DNA from 3 places in the Bradyrhizobium sp. ISRA464 genome. Region 3 is predicted to be linked to each of the others. Evidence: predicted binding sites of a transcription regulator. Region 3 holds the regulator's gene; each other region holds the start of a gene.
The links. The regulator LexA, encoded in region 3, represses DNA repair genes until DNA is damaged. The targets are predictions, from matches to a motif close to TGTTCNNNNTGTGTTCNG.
Positions count from the first base shown of each region.

Region 1: a site for LexA is predicted at 1,663-1,680, ahead of MTX19_RS07620 (ribonuclease T2). Genes of this name have one in related genera too.
Region 2: a site for LexA is predicted at 3,014-3,031, ahead of MTX19_RS37820 (ATP-dependent Clp protease adaptor ClpS). Genes of this name have one in related genera too.

Region 1 is NZ_CP094526.1:1,620,437-1,625,838, forward strand. Features, by position in the region: gene rlmJ (23S rRNA (adenine(2030)-N(6))-methyltransferase RlmJ) at 1-816, opposite strand, end outside; gene MTX19_RS07620 (ribonuclease T2) at 931-1,620, opposite strand; gene MTX19_RS07625 (hypothetical protein) at 1,764-2,228, opposite strand; gene MTX19_RS07630 (hypothetical protein) at 2,395-2,694, shown strand; gene MTX19_RS07635 (DUF3617 family protein) at 2,737-3,267, shown strand; gene MTX19_RS07640 (ATP-binding protein) at 3,433-4,818, opposite strand; gene MTX19_RS07645 (response regulator transcription factor) at 4,828-5,402, opposite strand, start outside.
Region 2 is NZ_CP094526.1:8,163,687-8,169,088, reverse strand. Features, by position in the region: gene MTX19_RS37835 (class I SAM-dependent methyltransferase) at 1-452, opposite strand, end outside; gene MTX19_RS37830 (Rrf2 family transcriptional regulator) at 439-903, opposite strand; partial or broken gene MTX19_RS37825 (hypothetical protein) at 975-1,184, shown strand; gene MTX19_RS37820 (ATP-dependent Clp protease adaptor ClpS) at 1,252-2,985, opposite strand; gene MTX19_RS37815 (mechanosensitive ion channel domain-containing protein) at 3,311-5,402, shown strand, end outside.
Region 3 is NZ_CP094526.1:3,951,089-3,956,490, reverse strand. Features, by position in the region: gene MTX19_RS18610 (HAD family phosphatase) at 161-787, shown strand; gene glp (gephyrin-like molybdotransferase Glp) at 816-2,027, shown strand; gene lexA (transcriptional repressor LexA) at 2,252-2,956, shown strand; gene MTX19_RS18595 (hypothetical protein) at 3,256-3,684, shown strand; gene MTX19_RS18590 (hypothetical protein) at 3,835-4,062, shown strand; gene MTX19_RS18585 (ComEC/Rec2 family competence protein) at 4,059-5,402, opposite strand, start outside.

The DNA.
Region 1 (5,402 bases), 2.3 Mb from region 3:
GCCTAACGGCTTCTCGAGTTCGGGCAGGATGAGCTTCAGCTCGCTCGCCAGCGTCCACGGCGGATTCACCATCAAAAGCCCGGTGGAAACGAGGCCGCCGCCCGTTTCCTGCGGTGCTACGCTGAATTCCAAACGCAAGCACTTGCCGGCCGGTTTGCTTGTTGCGGCCGCCGCGGCCACGCTGTGCGCGAGGTCGTCTGTGGCCCTCCGGGATTTTACGGGGTACCACAAAAGATACGTGCCGGTCGGCCACTTTGCGAACGCTTCCGAGAACCCTTTTGCCAGCCGCTCGAACTCGTCCTTGGCCTCGAATGGCGGATCGATCACCACCAGGCCGCGCCGCTCGTTCGGCGGCACGAACGCAGGAAGCGCCGTCCAGCCATCGAGATCGACGACGCGGGCCTGCGTGTCGCGCCGCAACGCGTCGATCAGTTGCTTGCGTGCCGTTGGCTCGATCTCGCAGGCGGTGAGGCGATCCTGCGGTCGCAGCAGCGCGTGTGCGATCAAGGGTGAGCCGGGATAGGTTTTCAGCTCCGCCTTCGGATTGAACGCCCTGACGATGTCGAGATACGGCGTGACCAGCGGCTGCGCCTTGTCGGAGAAGCGCGCCTGCATCAGGCGCGCGATGCCGGTGAGCCATTCGCCGCCGCGCTGCGCTTCGCTCGACGTCAGATCGTACAGCCCGGCGCCGGCATGGGTGTCGATGACGCGGAACGCCGCCTGCTTCTCCTGCAAATAGGTAAGCATGCGCACCAGCACGATGTGCTTGATGACGTCGGCGAAGTTGCCGGCATGAAAGGCGTGACGGTAGTTCATGCGATAGCCGTTACCACGTCGTTGCGAGCACGGCGACATGTCCGCCGTCGCTCGCTGAGCACCGGCGGATGCGGGCGCCGCCGACGCTCGTCACAGTGGCGGGAATGCTAAGTCCTAGCCGCCACGCATCGGCGGCATCAGCACCTGGTCGCGGCGGCAGGCGCGGCGATCGATCTCTTCGCAGGAACGGAACTGGAGATCCTTGCTGAGGCAGATCCGCACCTCGCTGAGCCGCCTGCTGTCGCAGGTGACCGCGATCGCCGAGCTGCTGAGCCCCGGATTGACCTTGATGAATGCGGCTTCCAGATCGTCGGGCGAGATCGTCTTCGGCTCCGACAATTGCAGAAACTCCTCGGGGATCTTCACGGCGGCGCGCGCCTTGCGGATGGTCGCGAAATAGGCGCGCTCGCCGAGGCCCGAGCAGGTGCCGTGCTTGTCCCATTCGTTGTAGATCAGGCCGGGCGCCGGCATTAGGTCGAGCATCGAGCTCATGATGCCGCGGGCGAGCCGCGGCGAGGGCCGTTGGCAGTATTCCGGGAAACCGCGCTCATATTGCGGCCACAAGCCGTGCACCACAAAGGAGTACGGCCGTCCGCCGCACTGGGCCTGCGTGCCGCGGCCGTTGTTGCCGCGTTCGCTCGCCGCCTCGCAGAAGGATGGCGACCACGACAGCGACAGCACGTAAAAATCGAACTCACCCGGTGCGTTCTGTCGGCGATCCTGAGCCGACGCCGTGACCGTAGTGCATAGGACCAAGGCTGCAATTGAAACCAGAAATCGGGAAATTATGGCCAACCGATGCATCAAACGCTCCCTCACTCGACGGTTTAGAACCTAGCAGGCGACCAGAACATTTCAAGAACAAATGCGTCATCCGCCCGCGAGCGGACGGCTCGCGGACGCTGGCTCGTCAATCTGGTGGGGAAATCAGGGTCCTGGTGGGGAAATCAGGGTCGCGCGGCCCGGCAGGAGGGGTTGTAAGCCCAGTCGCGGTCGAGCCCGCTGACGCACCATTCGACACCCTGGTTGAAGCCGGCGAAGCCGCCGTCCTCGATGATCGAAAAGTGCACTTTGCGCATCTTGCCGTCGCTCAGCATCACGTTGCCGGAGCAATAACGGCGCGGGATATTGTCGGATTGCCAGGGACGGAAGGCGGTCTCATGGATCCGGTCGTAGCCGGTGATCACCAGCGGTGAATTCCAGAAGGTGGCTTCCTTCTCATGGAATTGCTCGCTGATGACGGGGAGGGCGCTCTCGCAGGGGGCGACGTTGCCGTCATAGCGCGGCCCGGACAGCCAGAAATTCAGCTCGAACGGGTTCGCAGCCTGCGCTGTCCCCCCGGAGGCTAGCAGGCCGAACACGAGCGCGGCACCAACACCGAGCTTTTTGGCTGACATGAACAGGTCGCGCATGGGAATCCACCCGATAATCCGATGTGGCGGACGGTGCCGTGAAGCCCCGACAAGGTCAAGTGCAGCGCGGCAACACCTGCGGAGAAGTCCACTTCGGCGAACCGCGCGTTCTTTTCACGACCGCCGGCGCGCTCTATGTTGGCTACAGGCGGAAATGGAGTCTCCGATGCGAAGGAAATTGGCCGCGTGCCTGGTTGCCGTTTGCGGGATGCTGGCCGTCGTGCCGGCGCGGGCCGATTGGCTGCAGCCGGTACCGCCGTTCAAGGGCAATGATACCGGCGGTATTATCGCCTACTCGCTGGCGATGCAGACCGATGCGCGGCTGCTCGCCGTCGATCACTGTGCCTCCTACGGCAAGGTGGTGAAATTCCTCTCCGTGCAGTCCTATCCGGGTGGCTACATCTCGTTTGCCTGCCGCTGGGTGCCCTACGGCTCCGCACATCGGCCGTTGCGTACGCGCTACTGAGCGCCGTCGAACCCTGCGATCGGTAACCGGGAGTCAATCGCTATGGCGCGACGTCTTGCTTTGCTTGGTTCGGCCGTTTGCCTGGTGTTGTCGGCCGGCGCTGCCAGCGCGGTCGATCTGCCGACCCGCAAGGCGGGCCTGTGGGAGATGAAGATGGTCAAGACCGGCTCGTCGATGCCGGAAATGACCATGCAGCATTGCACCGACGAGTCCACCGACAAGGAGATGAGCACGACGGCCGCGCCGATGGCGAAGCAGGTCTGCTCCAAGCAGGACATCCAGAAGACTGCCACCGGCTATGTCAGCGACAGCGTCTGCGGCGTCGCCGGTGTGACGGTGACCTCGCATGCCGAGATCGCCGGCGACTTCAACTCGGCCTATACCGTTAAAAGCACCTCGCACGTGGAGGGCGGCCCGTCCGGCGCGCGCGACAGCACGACGATGATCGAGGCGAAGTGGCTCGGCGCGTGCAAGAGCGACCAGAAGCCCGGCGACATGATCATGCCCGGCGGCATGAAGATGAACGTCAAGGACATGGAAAAGCTGAAGGGGCTCCTGCCCAAGCAGAAGTAGGGTGCCGCACTCAGCTGTTGCCGCGCGCCTGAATTTTATCTCCGTCATGCTGAGGAGCGCGCAAAGCGCGCGTCTCGAAGCACGCCGGCCCGGACGGTGGCCGTGCATCCTTCGAGGCTCGCAAGCGCTCGCACCTCAGGATGGCGGATCTGCCTCAGATACTCGCTACACCGGCACCCGCACGGCTGCTCGCAACCCGCCCATCGGACTTTCGCCGAGCATGATATCGCCGCCATGCGAGCGCGCGATGTCGCGCGCGATCGCAAGTCCAAGCCCGCTGCCGCCTTCGTCCTGGTTGCGGGCATCGTCGAGCCGCAGGAACGGCTTGAACACCTCTTCGCGCATGTTTGCCGGAATGCCGGGCCCGTCGTCGTCGACGGTCACGGTGAGATAGCGGTGGTCGCGATGGCCGGTGATCGAGATCGTGTTGGCATGGCGCGCCGCATTGGAGACGAGGTTGCCGAGGCAGCGCTTGAACGATGCCGGTTTCACCGTCACGACCGGCAGGCCGTGGAACGCTACCGTCGCGGTATGGCCATGGCGTTCGGCGTCGCTGCGCAACTCCTCCAGCGCCATCGCCATGTCGGTCGGCTGCGCGACCTCGCCGGAATCGCCACGGGCGAAGGCGAGATAGTCCTCCAGCATCATCGACATCTCGTCGACATCCTTGCGCATCGCCTCGATTTCGGGGCCTTCGCCGAGCAAGGCGAGCTCCAGCTTGAAGCGTGTCAGGATGGTGCGCAGGTCATGTGAGACGCCGGCCAGCATCGCGGTGCGTTGCTCGATCGAACGCTCGACGCGCGCCTTCATCTCGATAAACGCCTGCGCCGCGCGCCGCACCTCGCGCGCGCCGCGCGGCCGGAAATTCGGCGCCTCGCGGCCCTTGCCGAAGCTTTCGGCGGCATCGGCGAGTCTGAGGATCGGCTTGATCTGGTTGCGCAGGAACAGCACGGCGACGATCAAGAGGATGGTCGAGGTGCCGAGCATCCAGAAGATGAAGATCTCCGAATTGGAGGCGTAGGCTGCGCTGCGCTGGGCGAAGATCCGCATCACCGCATCGTCGAGCTGCACGCGGATCTCGACCAGGTTGGAATTGCCGACGGTGTCGATCCAGAACGGCCGGTTGATCTGCCGCCCGAGCTGGACCGACAGCGTCTGGTCGAGCAGCGAGAAGAACGGCTTCGGTCCCGGCGGCGGCATGTCGCCCGCGGGGAGGAAATCGACCACGAGCTGCAGCTTCTGGGCGATGTGGCGAAGCTGCGCGCGGTCCTTGTCCTGCGGATAGTTCTTGTAGACGTCGATGAGCGCGGCGATGTCCGATACCACCGCGGCTGACAGGCGTCGCGTCACCGTGTTCCAGTGCCGCTCCATGAACACGAACGCGACCACGGTCTGCAGCACCACCATCGGCACGATCATGATCAGCAACGCGCGGGCATAGAGGCCGGTCGGCATCCAGCTCTTGAACGCATTGCCCATCCAGCCATTGGCCTTCGACACGCGCTGCGACGCGTTGCGGATCAGGGTCAGGCCGGAGTCGAGCGTGCTCATGGACGGGCTTTAGGGAGTGGCCACCAGACGATAGCCGATGCCGCGCACGGCCTGCAGGAACAGCGGATTGGCGGGATCGTGCTCGATCTTGCGGCGGAGGCGGTTGATCTGCACGTCGACCGCGCGCTCGTTGACGGTGCCGCCGCTGGTCAGCGCTGCGCGCGGCACCGTCTCGCCAGGGGTAGAGGCAAGGATGCGCAGCATCTCGCGCTCGCGGTCGGTGAGGTGGATGATCTCCTCGCCCTGACGCAGCTCGCTGCGGTCGATGTGAAAGACGTAGGGACCGAACGCGATCTGCTCGACGGCCGCGACCTGCGGCGGTGCGGTGCGCTTGAGGATATTGCCGATGCGCAGCACGAGCTCGCGCGGCTCGAACGGCTTGGCGACATAGTCGTCGGCGCCGATCTGAAGGCCCTCGATGCGGGCTTCGGCCTCGTGGCGGGCGGTCAGCATGATGATCGGCACCGACGAGGAGGAGCGGATGAAGCGGGCGAGATCGAAACCGTTCTCGCCGGGCATCATGACGTCGAGGATGAGGAGGTCGAAGTGCAGCCCCAGCAGCTTGGCGCGCGCGTCGCTGGCGC
Region 2 (5,402 bases), 4.2 Mb from region 3:
GGGCTTTTCCAGACCGCGATTGCCGCCGATCCGCCCGGCCGCGTCACCCTGGCCATCTCGCGCAGCCCGGCGCGCCAGTCTGCAAACAGCATCACGCCGAACACCGATGTCACGGCATCGAACGCGGCATCCGGCAGATCGAGCGCCTGGCCGTCCATCTGCCGCGCCTCGATATTCGCGACGCCATGGAGGCGAACCCGCTCGACCATGCCGGCGGAAAAGTCGATCGCGGTGACCTGCGCCCCGGTGCGGGCGGCAGCCAGCGCCGCGACGCCGGTGCCGGTCGCGACGTCGAGCACTTTCGACGACGGGCCGAGCGCGAGCGTCGCAACCGCGGCTTCGGCGAAATGCGCGGTGAACGGTTGCGATTGCGCCTCGTAGATGGCAGCCATCTTGTCCCAGCGCGCGGGATCGTTGAACGGCAGTTGATCGGTCTGCTCACCGTGCTGCATGTACCTGATCCTCGAGTGACTGCCGGTGTTTCGCGAGTCGGCGGTTGAAATCCTTGGCAAGCGCTTCGAGCGTCACGGCACCGAGCCGTGTCAGGAAGATCCCTTCGACCTCGCGAAACGTATCCCCGAGCGCATCGTTGACGGCCTGCTCGACCAGGCAGCCGGGCTTTTCCGAGCGGTGGCCCATGGCGATGATCGTCGGCGCGCCGACCGCGCGATAGATGTCCGCGAGCGTGATGTCGGATGGATCGCGCGCCATCGTCCAGCCGCCGCCATGACCTTTCTCGGAGCGGACAAGGCTTTGCTCGCGAAGCCCGGCCATGACGCGGCGGACGACGACCGGATTGGTCGCCATCGCCTGGGCAAGCTGGTCCGACGTCACCGGTTCGGCCGCCCCGATCATGTGGAGGAGGCCGTGCAGCACGCTCGATAAACGGCTATCGCGGTTCATGTAACGTTACATGTTACATGATAGCAACCGTGTCAAGGGCGGGCGCCGATATCGTTCTCGCGCGGAGATTCGGCCGTCCGGTCTGGCTCTTGTGCCCCTACGCGCTCGATTGGCGCTGGCTGCGCGACCGCGCGGACAGTCCCTGGTATCCGACCATGCGGATGTTCCGCCAGGACAAGCCGCAGGCCTGGGAGGGCGTGCTGGCACGAACCTCCGCCGAACTCGCGCGCGTCGCGGCCGGCGAGCGCGAGCTGCTGCTGCCGCCGGCGCTGCGGGATTGAGCGGCGATCAACGCATTCCTGCCGCGTCGCGTCTGCGAGACACGCGTACCGAGAACGCGCTGTGCCTCTACCGCGACGCACTCATTCTCTGCGCGCCGCCGAGCAATTTGACGTTGAGGTGGCCGCCGTCGAACAGCATCTCGTTCAGCGCTCCCTCGATATCGGCCGACGTGATATTCTGGCCGCCGTCGCGGGCGATGCTGGCTTGGGCGAGGCGGCGCATCAGTTCCTTGATGAAGGCGGCGCTGACGCCTTCCGTGCGCCGCACCGCGTCGTCGATGACGGGCTGTTCGAGCGGCAGGCCCTTGCCATAGAGCCGGACCAGCTTGTCGCGTCCGATCTCGTCGGGCAGCGGTACCTCGATCGCCTGGTCGATGCGGCCGGGCCGGCCGGCGAGCGCGCTTTCCAGCTCTTCTGGCCGGTTGGTCGTCAGCACGAACAGGATATCGCAATCCTCCTTCAAGCCGTCCATCTCATTGAGCAGCTTGTTGAGCAGCGATTCCTCGCAAGGCCCGCCCATCTCCTCGCGGCTGCGTGCGATCAAATCGACGTCCTCGATCACCACCATGGTCGGCTGCAGCAGGCGCGCAAGGTTCATATAGGCGCCGAGCAGGCCGACCTGCTCGGCGGTGATGATCAGCGTCGTGTGGCCGGGCAGATTGGTGGCGAGGTAGCGGATGGTGTGCGTCTTGCCGGTGCCGGGCGGGCCATAGAGCAGGATGCCCTTGCGGGTCGATTGGCCAAGCTTGCGCAGCAGCTCGCGGCTTCCGACGAAATCGAGCACATTGCGCTCGAGCAGCCGCAGCGTCCGGTCCGGCAGGATCACGGCGTCGCGATCGACCGTCGGCAGGCGATGCACGGTCACGCCGCGCGAACGTCCCCGGTAATCAGAGCCGCCCTCCAGCGAGAGGATCTTGCCGCGATAGGACCGGGCCGCATGCACGGCAATTTCCAGTTCGGCAAAAGTGCGCTGTACGAAGGCATCGCCGGCAGCGCCCGCCGGCAATCCGATTTCGATCCGAACGGCCGGTTCGCGGTCATACTCACGATGATAGGTCAGCAGCACCGCATAGCGTAGCGCGCCGGACCGGCACAGCCACAAACCGTTAACGAGGCACTTCACCGGCTCAGGCTCGCCGATGTCGACGTCTTGATACTGCGGTGGTGCGATCGCCGGCGCGTTGCGGCTGTCTTTCATCAATGATGCAAATCCAATCGTCTCGTAGCGATATTCTTCATGGATGCCGAAGAAATGGATCGGATCCGTGAGCAGCTTGTCGATCGCGACCTGAACATCGGCGCGCATGTGGCCTGGAAACTGTCGCGCCCGTGTCACGATCAGGTTGCGGGGCACGCCGGCGAAATGCCAATCGAGCGCAACGAAAGCGTATCGAAACTCGTTGCCTGGCAACTCTTCCGAGCTGCGGCGTGCGGCGAGCAGGCAGTCGCTGCACAGGGAGGCGGTCGTACCGGAGAGAAGAATCTCCGTGACGGCCCTCGGCGCTTCGCAGAGATCACAGGGGCGGCTGGCGTCGGCGGACTCGGTGGTGATCAGCAACGGCTGGCCGTTCGAGCGGATCAACCACTTCGCGCTGTTGAACATTGCCCGTGCGACGGGGGCCGGATAGGGGCCGCACGGAATAGCACCCTTGGCCTCGATCAAGGCTGCGGAGGCGATGGCTTCCTGTTGAGATTTCCCGAACACCGTGCGCAACAAGTCCTGCACGAATTCCAGCGGCGTCTCGCCGTCGTCGTGAATGAAGAGCTGTACCGGACCGTCGTCGGCAAAGACGTCGTGCATGAGACCCCCAAGACGCAATTGGAAACAAAGGAACAAAATAAGAACATCATAGTGGCTCCAGCGCGTCAAGCGAAAGATTGTCCTGCCTCAGCCCTGGCGTGTGGTGAGCCATTCAGCCGGCTTGCCCACAACGCATCCTGCATGCGTAAACGCGGCTCAACGCTTGTGACGATTATGTTGCGGCAAATGCCAAGAGATCGCCGCCGCGCCAGCAAACTTCCGACACATCATCGGGGCGAAAAGGAGTAAATCGGCATGACGCGAGCGCGGGGGCAGATTCCAAGCCAGGAATTTGCTGTCGCGCAATTTATTTTAAGAGGCTCTCGTGTCGCACAAACTTCGTTTTGCGATCCTTCTCGTCCTCACCCTGTTCGTTTCTCCTGCCCTCGCGCAGCCCGGCGCCAAGCCGGCGCCGCCGCAAGCCAATACCGGCGATGCGCTGACGCCGGAACAGGCCAAGCGCGCCCTCGAAACGCTGCAGGACGACAGGAAGCGCGGCGAGATCATCAACACGCTGCGCGCGATCGCCAATGCCTCGCCGCAGGCGGCGCAACCCGCACCGGAAGAGCACTCCCCGATTCCGCTCACCGCCGACAGCCTCGGCGCGCAGCTCCTGCTGATGGTGTCGGAGCAGGTCACCGACATGTCGCGCGAGGTGGCCGACGTTGCGCGGACGCTGACGCATTTCCCGGCGTTCTATTACTGGTTCGTGCGCACCGCTAATGATCCGGCGGCCTATGGCCTCCTGATCGACATCGCCTGGAAGCTTGCGCTGGTGCTCGGCTGCGCGCTGGCCGTCGAATGGGTGGTGTTCCGCCTGATCAAGCGGCCGGTGGCATTTCTGGAATCGCGGCTGCCGCAGACGGCGCGCGTGCCGCAGGCGCTCGCGGTCGCCGATCCGCCGTCGTCGGTCGCCGACGTTGCGCCTGAGCCCGAGCTGCAGCGCCGCCGGCTCACCCTGGCGCGGGCCTGGCAATCGGTGGTCCGGCTGCCCGTCGTGCTCGGGCGCCTCTTGCTCGAATTGCTGCCGGTGGTCGTGTTCGTCGGCGTCGCCACCGCGCTGCTCGGCACCGAGATCGGCGACCAGTCGACCACGCGGCTGGTGATCCTCGCCGTCGTCAACGCCTACGCGTTCTCGCGCGCGCTGATCTGCGCGGTGCGGGCGCTGGCGGGACCGTTCGGTCTGTTCCGCATCCGCGCAGAGACCGCGGCCTATATCGAGATCTGGGCGCGGCGCATCGTCGCCGTCGGCGTCTCCGGCGTCTGCTTTGCCAATGTCGCGCTACTGCTCGGCCTGCATCGCGCCGGCTATGCCGCGCTGCTGCGGCTCGTGATGCTGGTCGTGCATCTCTTCGTCGTCGTGATCATCCTGCAGTGCCGCCGGCAGGTCGCGGATGCGATCCGCCCGCCGGCCGACCGCGTCGGGCTTGCGGCGCGGGTCCGCAACCGCGTCGCCGGGCTCTGGCATGTGCTCGCGATCGCGCTCGATCTCGCGCTGTGGGCGGTATGGGCGCTCAACATCCAGAACGGCTATTCGCTGTTGCTGCAATATTTCGTCGGCACCATCGCGGTGCTGTTGGTGACGCGCCTAGTCACCATGGTGGTGCTGAGCCTGATCGATCGCGGCTTCCGCATCAGTCCGGATCTGCTGCAGCGCTTCCCGGGGCTGGAGGTGCGCGCCAACCGCTATCTGCCGCTGCTGCGCAAGATCGTCTCGGCGGTGATCGCCTTCATCGGCTTCGTGGCGTTGCTCGAGGTCTGGGGTGTCGACGCCATCGTCTGGTTCTATGGCGGGCAGATCGGCAGCCGCCTGATCTCGGCGCTGGTGACGATCGGCATCGCCGCGTTCGCCGCCGCCGTGATCTGGGAGGTGGCCAATGCGCTGATGGACCGGCAGATCAATACGCTGTCGCGCGAGGGACACTTTGCCCGCGCGGCGCGCCTGCGCACCTTCCAGCCGATGCTGCGCACCGCGCTGCTGTGCGTGATCGTCGCGGTGGTCGGGCTGACCGCGCTGAGCGAGATCGGCGTCAATGTCGCGCCATTGCTGGCCGGCGCCGGCATCGTCGGCATCGCGATCGGCTTCGGCTCGCAGAAGCTGGTGCAGGACCTCATCACCGGGCTGTTCCTGCTGCTGGAGAACACCGTGCAGGTCGGCGACACCGTGACCGTGTCGGGGCTTTCCGGCGTGGTCGAGAACGTGTCGATCCGCACCATGCGGCTGCGCGCCGGCGACGGCTCGGTGCATGTCGTGCCGTTCAGCGCGGTGACGACCATCACCAATGCCAGCCGCGGCGCCGGCAATGCCTCGGTCAGCGTCAACGTGGCCTTCAAGGAAGACACCGACCGCGCCGGCGAGATCCTGAAGGACATCGTCGCCGAGATGCGCCGCGAGACGACGTACCGTGCCCTGATCC
Region 3 (5,402 bases):
CGCCGAGGCTTCGGCGGACAAGTCGTCGCTTCAGCGCAAAATTGCTTTGCAATTTTGTCGCGAGCTCCTCGCAATGACGTGAACTGAGGGAGCCATCATCGAGGACTCCCCAATCGAAGACATTGCCGCCTGCCCGCAATTTTCGTACACCGTTCATGCAATGACCACGCAACTCTCCCCCAATTCCGTCGACGTGCTGCTGTTCGATATCGGCCGCGTCGTGCTCGACATCAGCTTCGACAGGGTGATGGCGAACTGGGCGGGACACGCCGGCTGCGCGCCTGCCGATCTCGCACGGCGCTTCGTCGTCGACGACAGCTTCAAGCATCACGAGACCGGCAAGGTCGACGACGCGGCGTTCTTCGCGAACCTGCGCCGCTCGCTCGGCATCGACCTCACCGATGCGCAGTTCCTCGAGGGCTGGAACGCGATCTTCACCGGCGAGATGCCGGGTATCGCGCCGCTCCTGGCGACAGCCGCGAAGCGGATGCCGCTCTATGCCTTCTCGAACACCAACCCGGCCCACATCGCGCATTTCTCGGTCGCCTATGCCGATGTGCTCAGGCATTTTCGCAACGTGTTCCTGTCGTCGGCGATCGGCCTTCGAAAACCGGACGCCGAGGCCTATGATCATGTGGTAAGAGCGATCGGCGTGCCGGCGTCACGGATCCTGTTCTTCGACGACACAGCGGCCAATATCGAGGGTGCGCGGGCGCGCGGCCTACATGCCATCCATGTGACATCGACGGATGACGTGGCAAGGGCACTCACCGCACTTGGAATATGAAGACCTTGGGATTTGAGGAGCCCTGCCCGTGGCCCTGATGCCGGTTGCCGATGCCCTGTCAGCCATTCTCGCCGGCGCCGAACCGCTGCCGGAGGAGACGGTCGCGCTCGATGCCGCCTACCACCGCACGCTGGCGCGCGACGTCGCGGCGCGGCGCACGCAGCCGCCGCAGGCCATGTCGGCGATGGACGGCTATGCGGTGCGCGCGGCCGATGCGTCCGACCTGTCGGCCAGGCTGAAGGTGATTGGCGAAGTCGCCGCCGGCCGCCCGTTCGAGCGGACGGTCGGCGCGGGCGAAGCGGTGCGGATCTTCACCGGCGGCGTGATCCCTGACGGCGCGGACGCCGTCATTATCCAGGAAGACACCAAGGCTGACGGCGACCACATCACGATCACCGAGGCCGCCGCGAAGGGACGGCACATCCGCTCCGCTGGCGTCGACTTCCACGCGGGCGACGTGCTGCTTGCGGCCGGCAGCCGCCTCTCCGACCGCGCGCTCTCGCTCGCCGCGGCCATGAACTATCCGGAACTCGCCGTGCGCCGCCGTCCGAAGGTCGCGGTGCTGGCGACCGGCGACGAGCTGGTGATGCCGGGCTCCCGCCCCGGCCCCGGCCAGATTGTCTATTCCAACGGCTACGCGCTGCGGGCCCTGGCCCGCGCGGAGGGCGCGGAGACCGTCGACCTCGGCATCGCCGCCGATACGGTGGCGGCCACCACGGCCGGCATCCGCCAGGCGCGGGAGGCGGACGCCGACATCCTGATCACCACCGGCGGCGCCTCGGTCGGCGATCATGATCTCGTCAAGCAGTCGCTGGAGGCGGAGGGCGTCCGGATGGCGTTCTGGCGGATCGCGATGCGGCCGGGCAAGCCGATGATGCATGGCCGGCTGGGAACAATGCGGGTGATCGGCCTGCCCGGAAATCCGGTGTCGTCCTATGTCTGCGCCTTCCTGTTTCTGGTGCCGTTGATTCGCGCCCTGAGCGGCCGAAAAGTGATTCATCATGTCCGCGACAGCGCCCTGCTTGGCCGTGACCTCGCCGCCAACGATCAGCGCGAGGACTATCTCCGTGCGCGGCTCGAAGAGCGCGACGACGGCAAGCTGATCGCGACACCCGTCACCCAGCAGGACAGCTCGCTGTTGGGGAATCTTGCTGCGGCACGGGCACTTGTGATCCGTCCGCCGTTCGCGCCGGCGGCCGTCAAAGGCGAGGCGTGCGAGATCCTGACACTGCCTGAGTGAGGCTTTGCGACCGCACCGATCAGGCGCGAGCGGCTGCGTTCACCGGAAATTAAGTGGTTGCGGAACACATATCGAACATATAGTGTCCGTTCATGATTTGTTTCGAGTACTGGTGTCTACAAATGGGAGCGCACTGAGGAGTGTCGCAAGTCTCGCGCTCCCGAGGTCAGGCTCCCTGAAGGTCTCGGAATCGAACGACGCTATCAACCGGGGGAATACTCGAGATGCTCACGCGCAAACAGTACGAACTTCTGCGTTTCATCAATGAACGTCTGAAGGAGGCCGGCGTCCCGCCCTCTTTCGACGAGATGAAGGATGCGCTCGACCTGCGCTCGAAGTCCGGTATCCACCGCCTCATTACAGCACTGGAGGAGCGCGGCTTCATCCGCCGCCTGCCGAACCGCGCCCGCGCCATCGAGGTGATCAAGCTTCCCGAACTCTCGGCCGGCGGCGGCAACGGCCGCCGCGGCTTCACCCCCAGTGTTATCGAGGGCACGCTCGGCAAGCGCTCCAGCACGCCGCAGATCGCCGAGGATGACGGCAACCGGCCGGTCGCCGTCCCTGTCATGGGCCGGATCGCGGCCGGTACGCCGATCGAGGCGCTGCAGACCCGCAGCCACACCATCAGCGTGCCGCCGGACATGCTCGGCGCCGGCGAACATTATGCGCTGGAGGTGCGCGGCGACTCCATGGTCGACGCCGGCATCCTCGACGGCGACATGGCGCTGATCCAGCGCAACGACACCGCCAACACCGGCGACATCGTGGTGGCGCTGATCGACGAGGAGGAAGCGACGCTGAAGCGCTTCCGCCGCCGCGGCGCGTCGATCGCGCTCGAGCCTGCCAATACCGCCTATGAAGTGCGCATCCTGCCGCCAAACCGCGTACGGATCCAGGGCAAGCTGATCGGGCTCTATCGCAAATACTGACCGCGTCGCATGTCCAGCCGCGACCGCGTGCAGCGCGGCGTGCCTTCGTGCAGTTGAACACATGTTGTGAGGGAACGAGCGACGCGCAACGCCGTTGCCTATAGACTGCGCTGCGCGAGGGCCTCCGGCGCGTCCCGATACCACCGGAACGCTGTAGCGCGTTTGTGATCGGAGCCTTCCGCAGCCAGTCGTACAATCGCCCAGAAACGGGAAGAACCTCGTTTGCTGTCGTCCACTCTGGTAGAGGCCTGCGCCTCAGGAGAGGCACGGGTCGCTATCTCGAAATGAGGAGCCATCCGATGTGTGACTATAGTCTGCACGCCGTGGCATCGCGCCCCGCCGTTGTCGGAGAGACGCTGATCACCACGACATTCCGCGGCACGTCAACCCGCGGCTTTGCTTCGGAGAGCGATCCAAATGTCGCGGTCTGCATGCTTCCCGGCACCGAGCTCGCGTTCGTCGAGAACGTGCGCTACGACAGCCGCTGGATCTGGACCAAGACGATCGGCTTCCGCGTCGGCGTGTTCAACGAAGTCGAGCCCGACGTTCCCGATCGCCATCATGATGCGGTCGAATTCCCCGACGGCAGCCATGTGCTGGTGACCCAGCTCGTCGAAGGACAGCACGTCACCGTACTGCAGCTACCCGCTCTTCACCCGCCTGTCGTCGAGAAGCCGAAGGTGGTCGAGCGGCGGCCCTCTGCATTCGCGTCGCTGTTTTTGGGTTGAGCGCATCATGGCCGCAGGATGAGTTTGGACCTGCGGCATGTGACCTAACCGATTTCGAGCGACCCCGGACTTCGGGTTCCGGGGCGCGTCTGGGGATTTGCGTCGGACGGCGCCTTGGCGCATCATCGCTCACGGACAAGGACGTGCTCGGTGGTCGACAAGGTCACATGGCAAAAGGCTGGACGCGTCACGGAGCCGGGCCGCTACATGTTCCGGTTCGGCTGGCTGACCGTGACGGCTGACGACCTGAAGGTCTGGCAGCAATTCCCCGAAGCGACGTTTACCCTAGTCAAGAAGCCCGACGCCGATCCTGACTCGGACGAGTATCACCTCGGCGCCTTTGACCTGCCGACCCATCCCCTCCCCGATCAGCACTAATCGTCGCCCTGCAGATCGGCCTCCGCCGGGGTCGCATCCACCGCCGGGCGCGGCGCGCGGCCGGGCAGGCGCAGCGCGGTCTCGCTCTCGGTGTCGCCGGGAACCGCCGGCGTCCATGGCCGGTCGATCCCGCCGGGCCTGACCGCATCGACGGCAAAGCCATCGCGGGTGCGGCGCAGCACCAGCGCGCCGTGGCGCCGCCGCAGCCGTTCGGCATCGATCACCGAGGCCGCGCAGCCCTGCGGCGCCGGCCGTGCCGTCACGATCAGCGCCGCACGCTCGCAATCGTCGGCCAGCGCCGCGGGCCGCATCGCCAGCGAAACGAGCATGCCGCCCGCGCCCTGGGTCACGCAGCCGTTCTCGTCGCAGGAGACGCCGTCCGCGAGCGAGGCGTCGGCCGCCGTCCGCGCGTCGGCGTCCGCCGCCAGCCACTCCTTGATCAGGAAGGCGTCCTTGCCGCTCCGCATCAGATGCAGCCGCCCGTCGCCGCCGCGGACCGCCACATTGCGGCCGTCGGCCGCGACCAGCACGTCCGACTGCGGCACCCGCACCGCCCAGATCAGCGCCACCGCAAGCAGCGCCGCGCCCGACCAGCGCAACGGCGTGCGCAACAACCCGAGCAGGACGAGGCCGGCGCTCGCCACGATCAGCGGCCCGGTGCCGAACGCCGCCATGCGCCCGACCGCGCCCGGCGGGGCGGCGACCCATTGCGTCACCACGATCATCCAGTCGATGCCAACGCCCATGATCGCCCAGAACACGCCGTCGAACCCGAACGGCATCGCGGCGAGCCCCAGCAGGCCCGCCGGCATCACCACCGCCGACACCACCGGCATCGCCGCGAGATTGGCGAGCAGCCCGTAGGGCGTGACGCGGTGGAAGTGGAACGCGGCGTAGGGCGTCGTGGCGAGCCCCGCCACCAGCGAGGCCAACACCAGCATGGCGATCTCGCGCCCGCCCCACAGCGCCACCCGCGCCGTCACCGAGTGATCAGGCGAGGCCAACAGGCTCGGCATCCCGATCTGCACCAGCGCCACCAGCCCGAGGGTAGCCGCGAACGACATCTGGAAGCTCGGATGCACCAGCGCTTCCGGCGCGATCACGAGCACGATCAGCGCAGCCACCGCCAGCGTGCGGAACGTGATCGCGCGGCGATCGACGATCACAGCGATCAGCACCACCGCCGTCATGAAAAAGGATCGCTGGGTCGCAACCTCGGCCCCCGACAGCATGAGATAGAAGGCGGCGGCGACGAGGGCTGCGGCGGCCGCCCATTTCTTGATCGGATCCCCCGCCGTCAGCGCCGGGAACAGCGCGAGCAGCGCACGCACCGCGAAGAA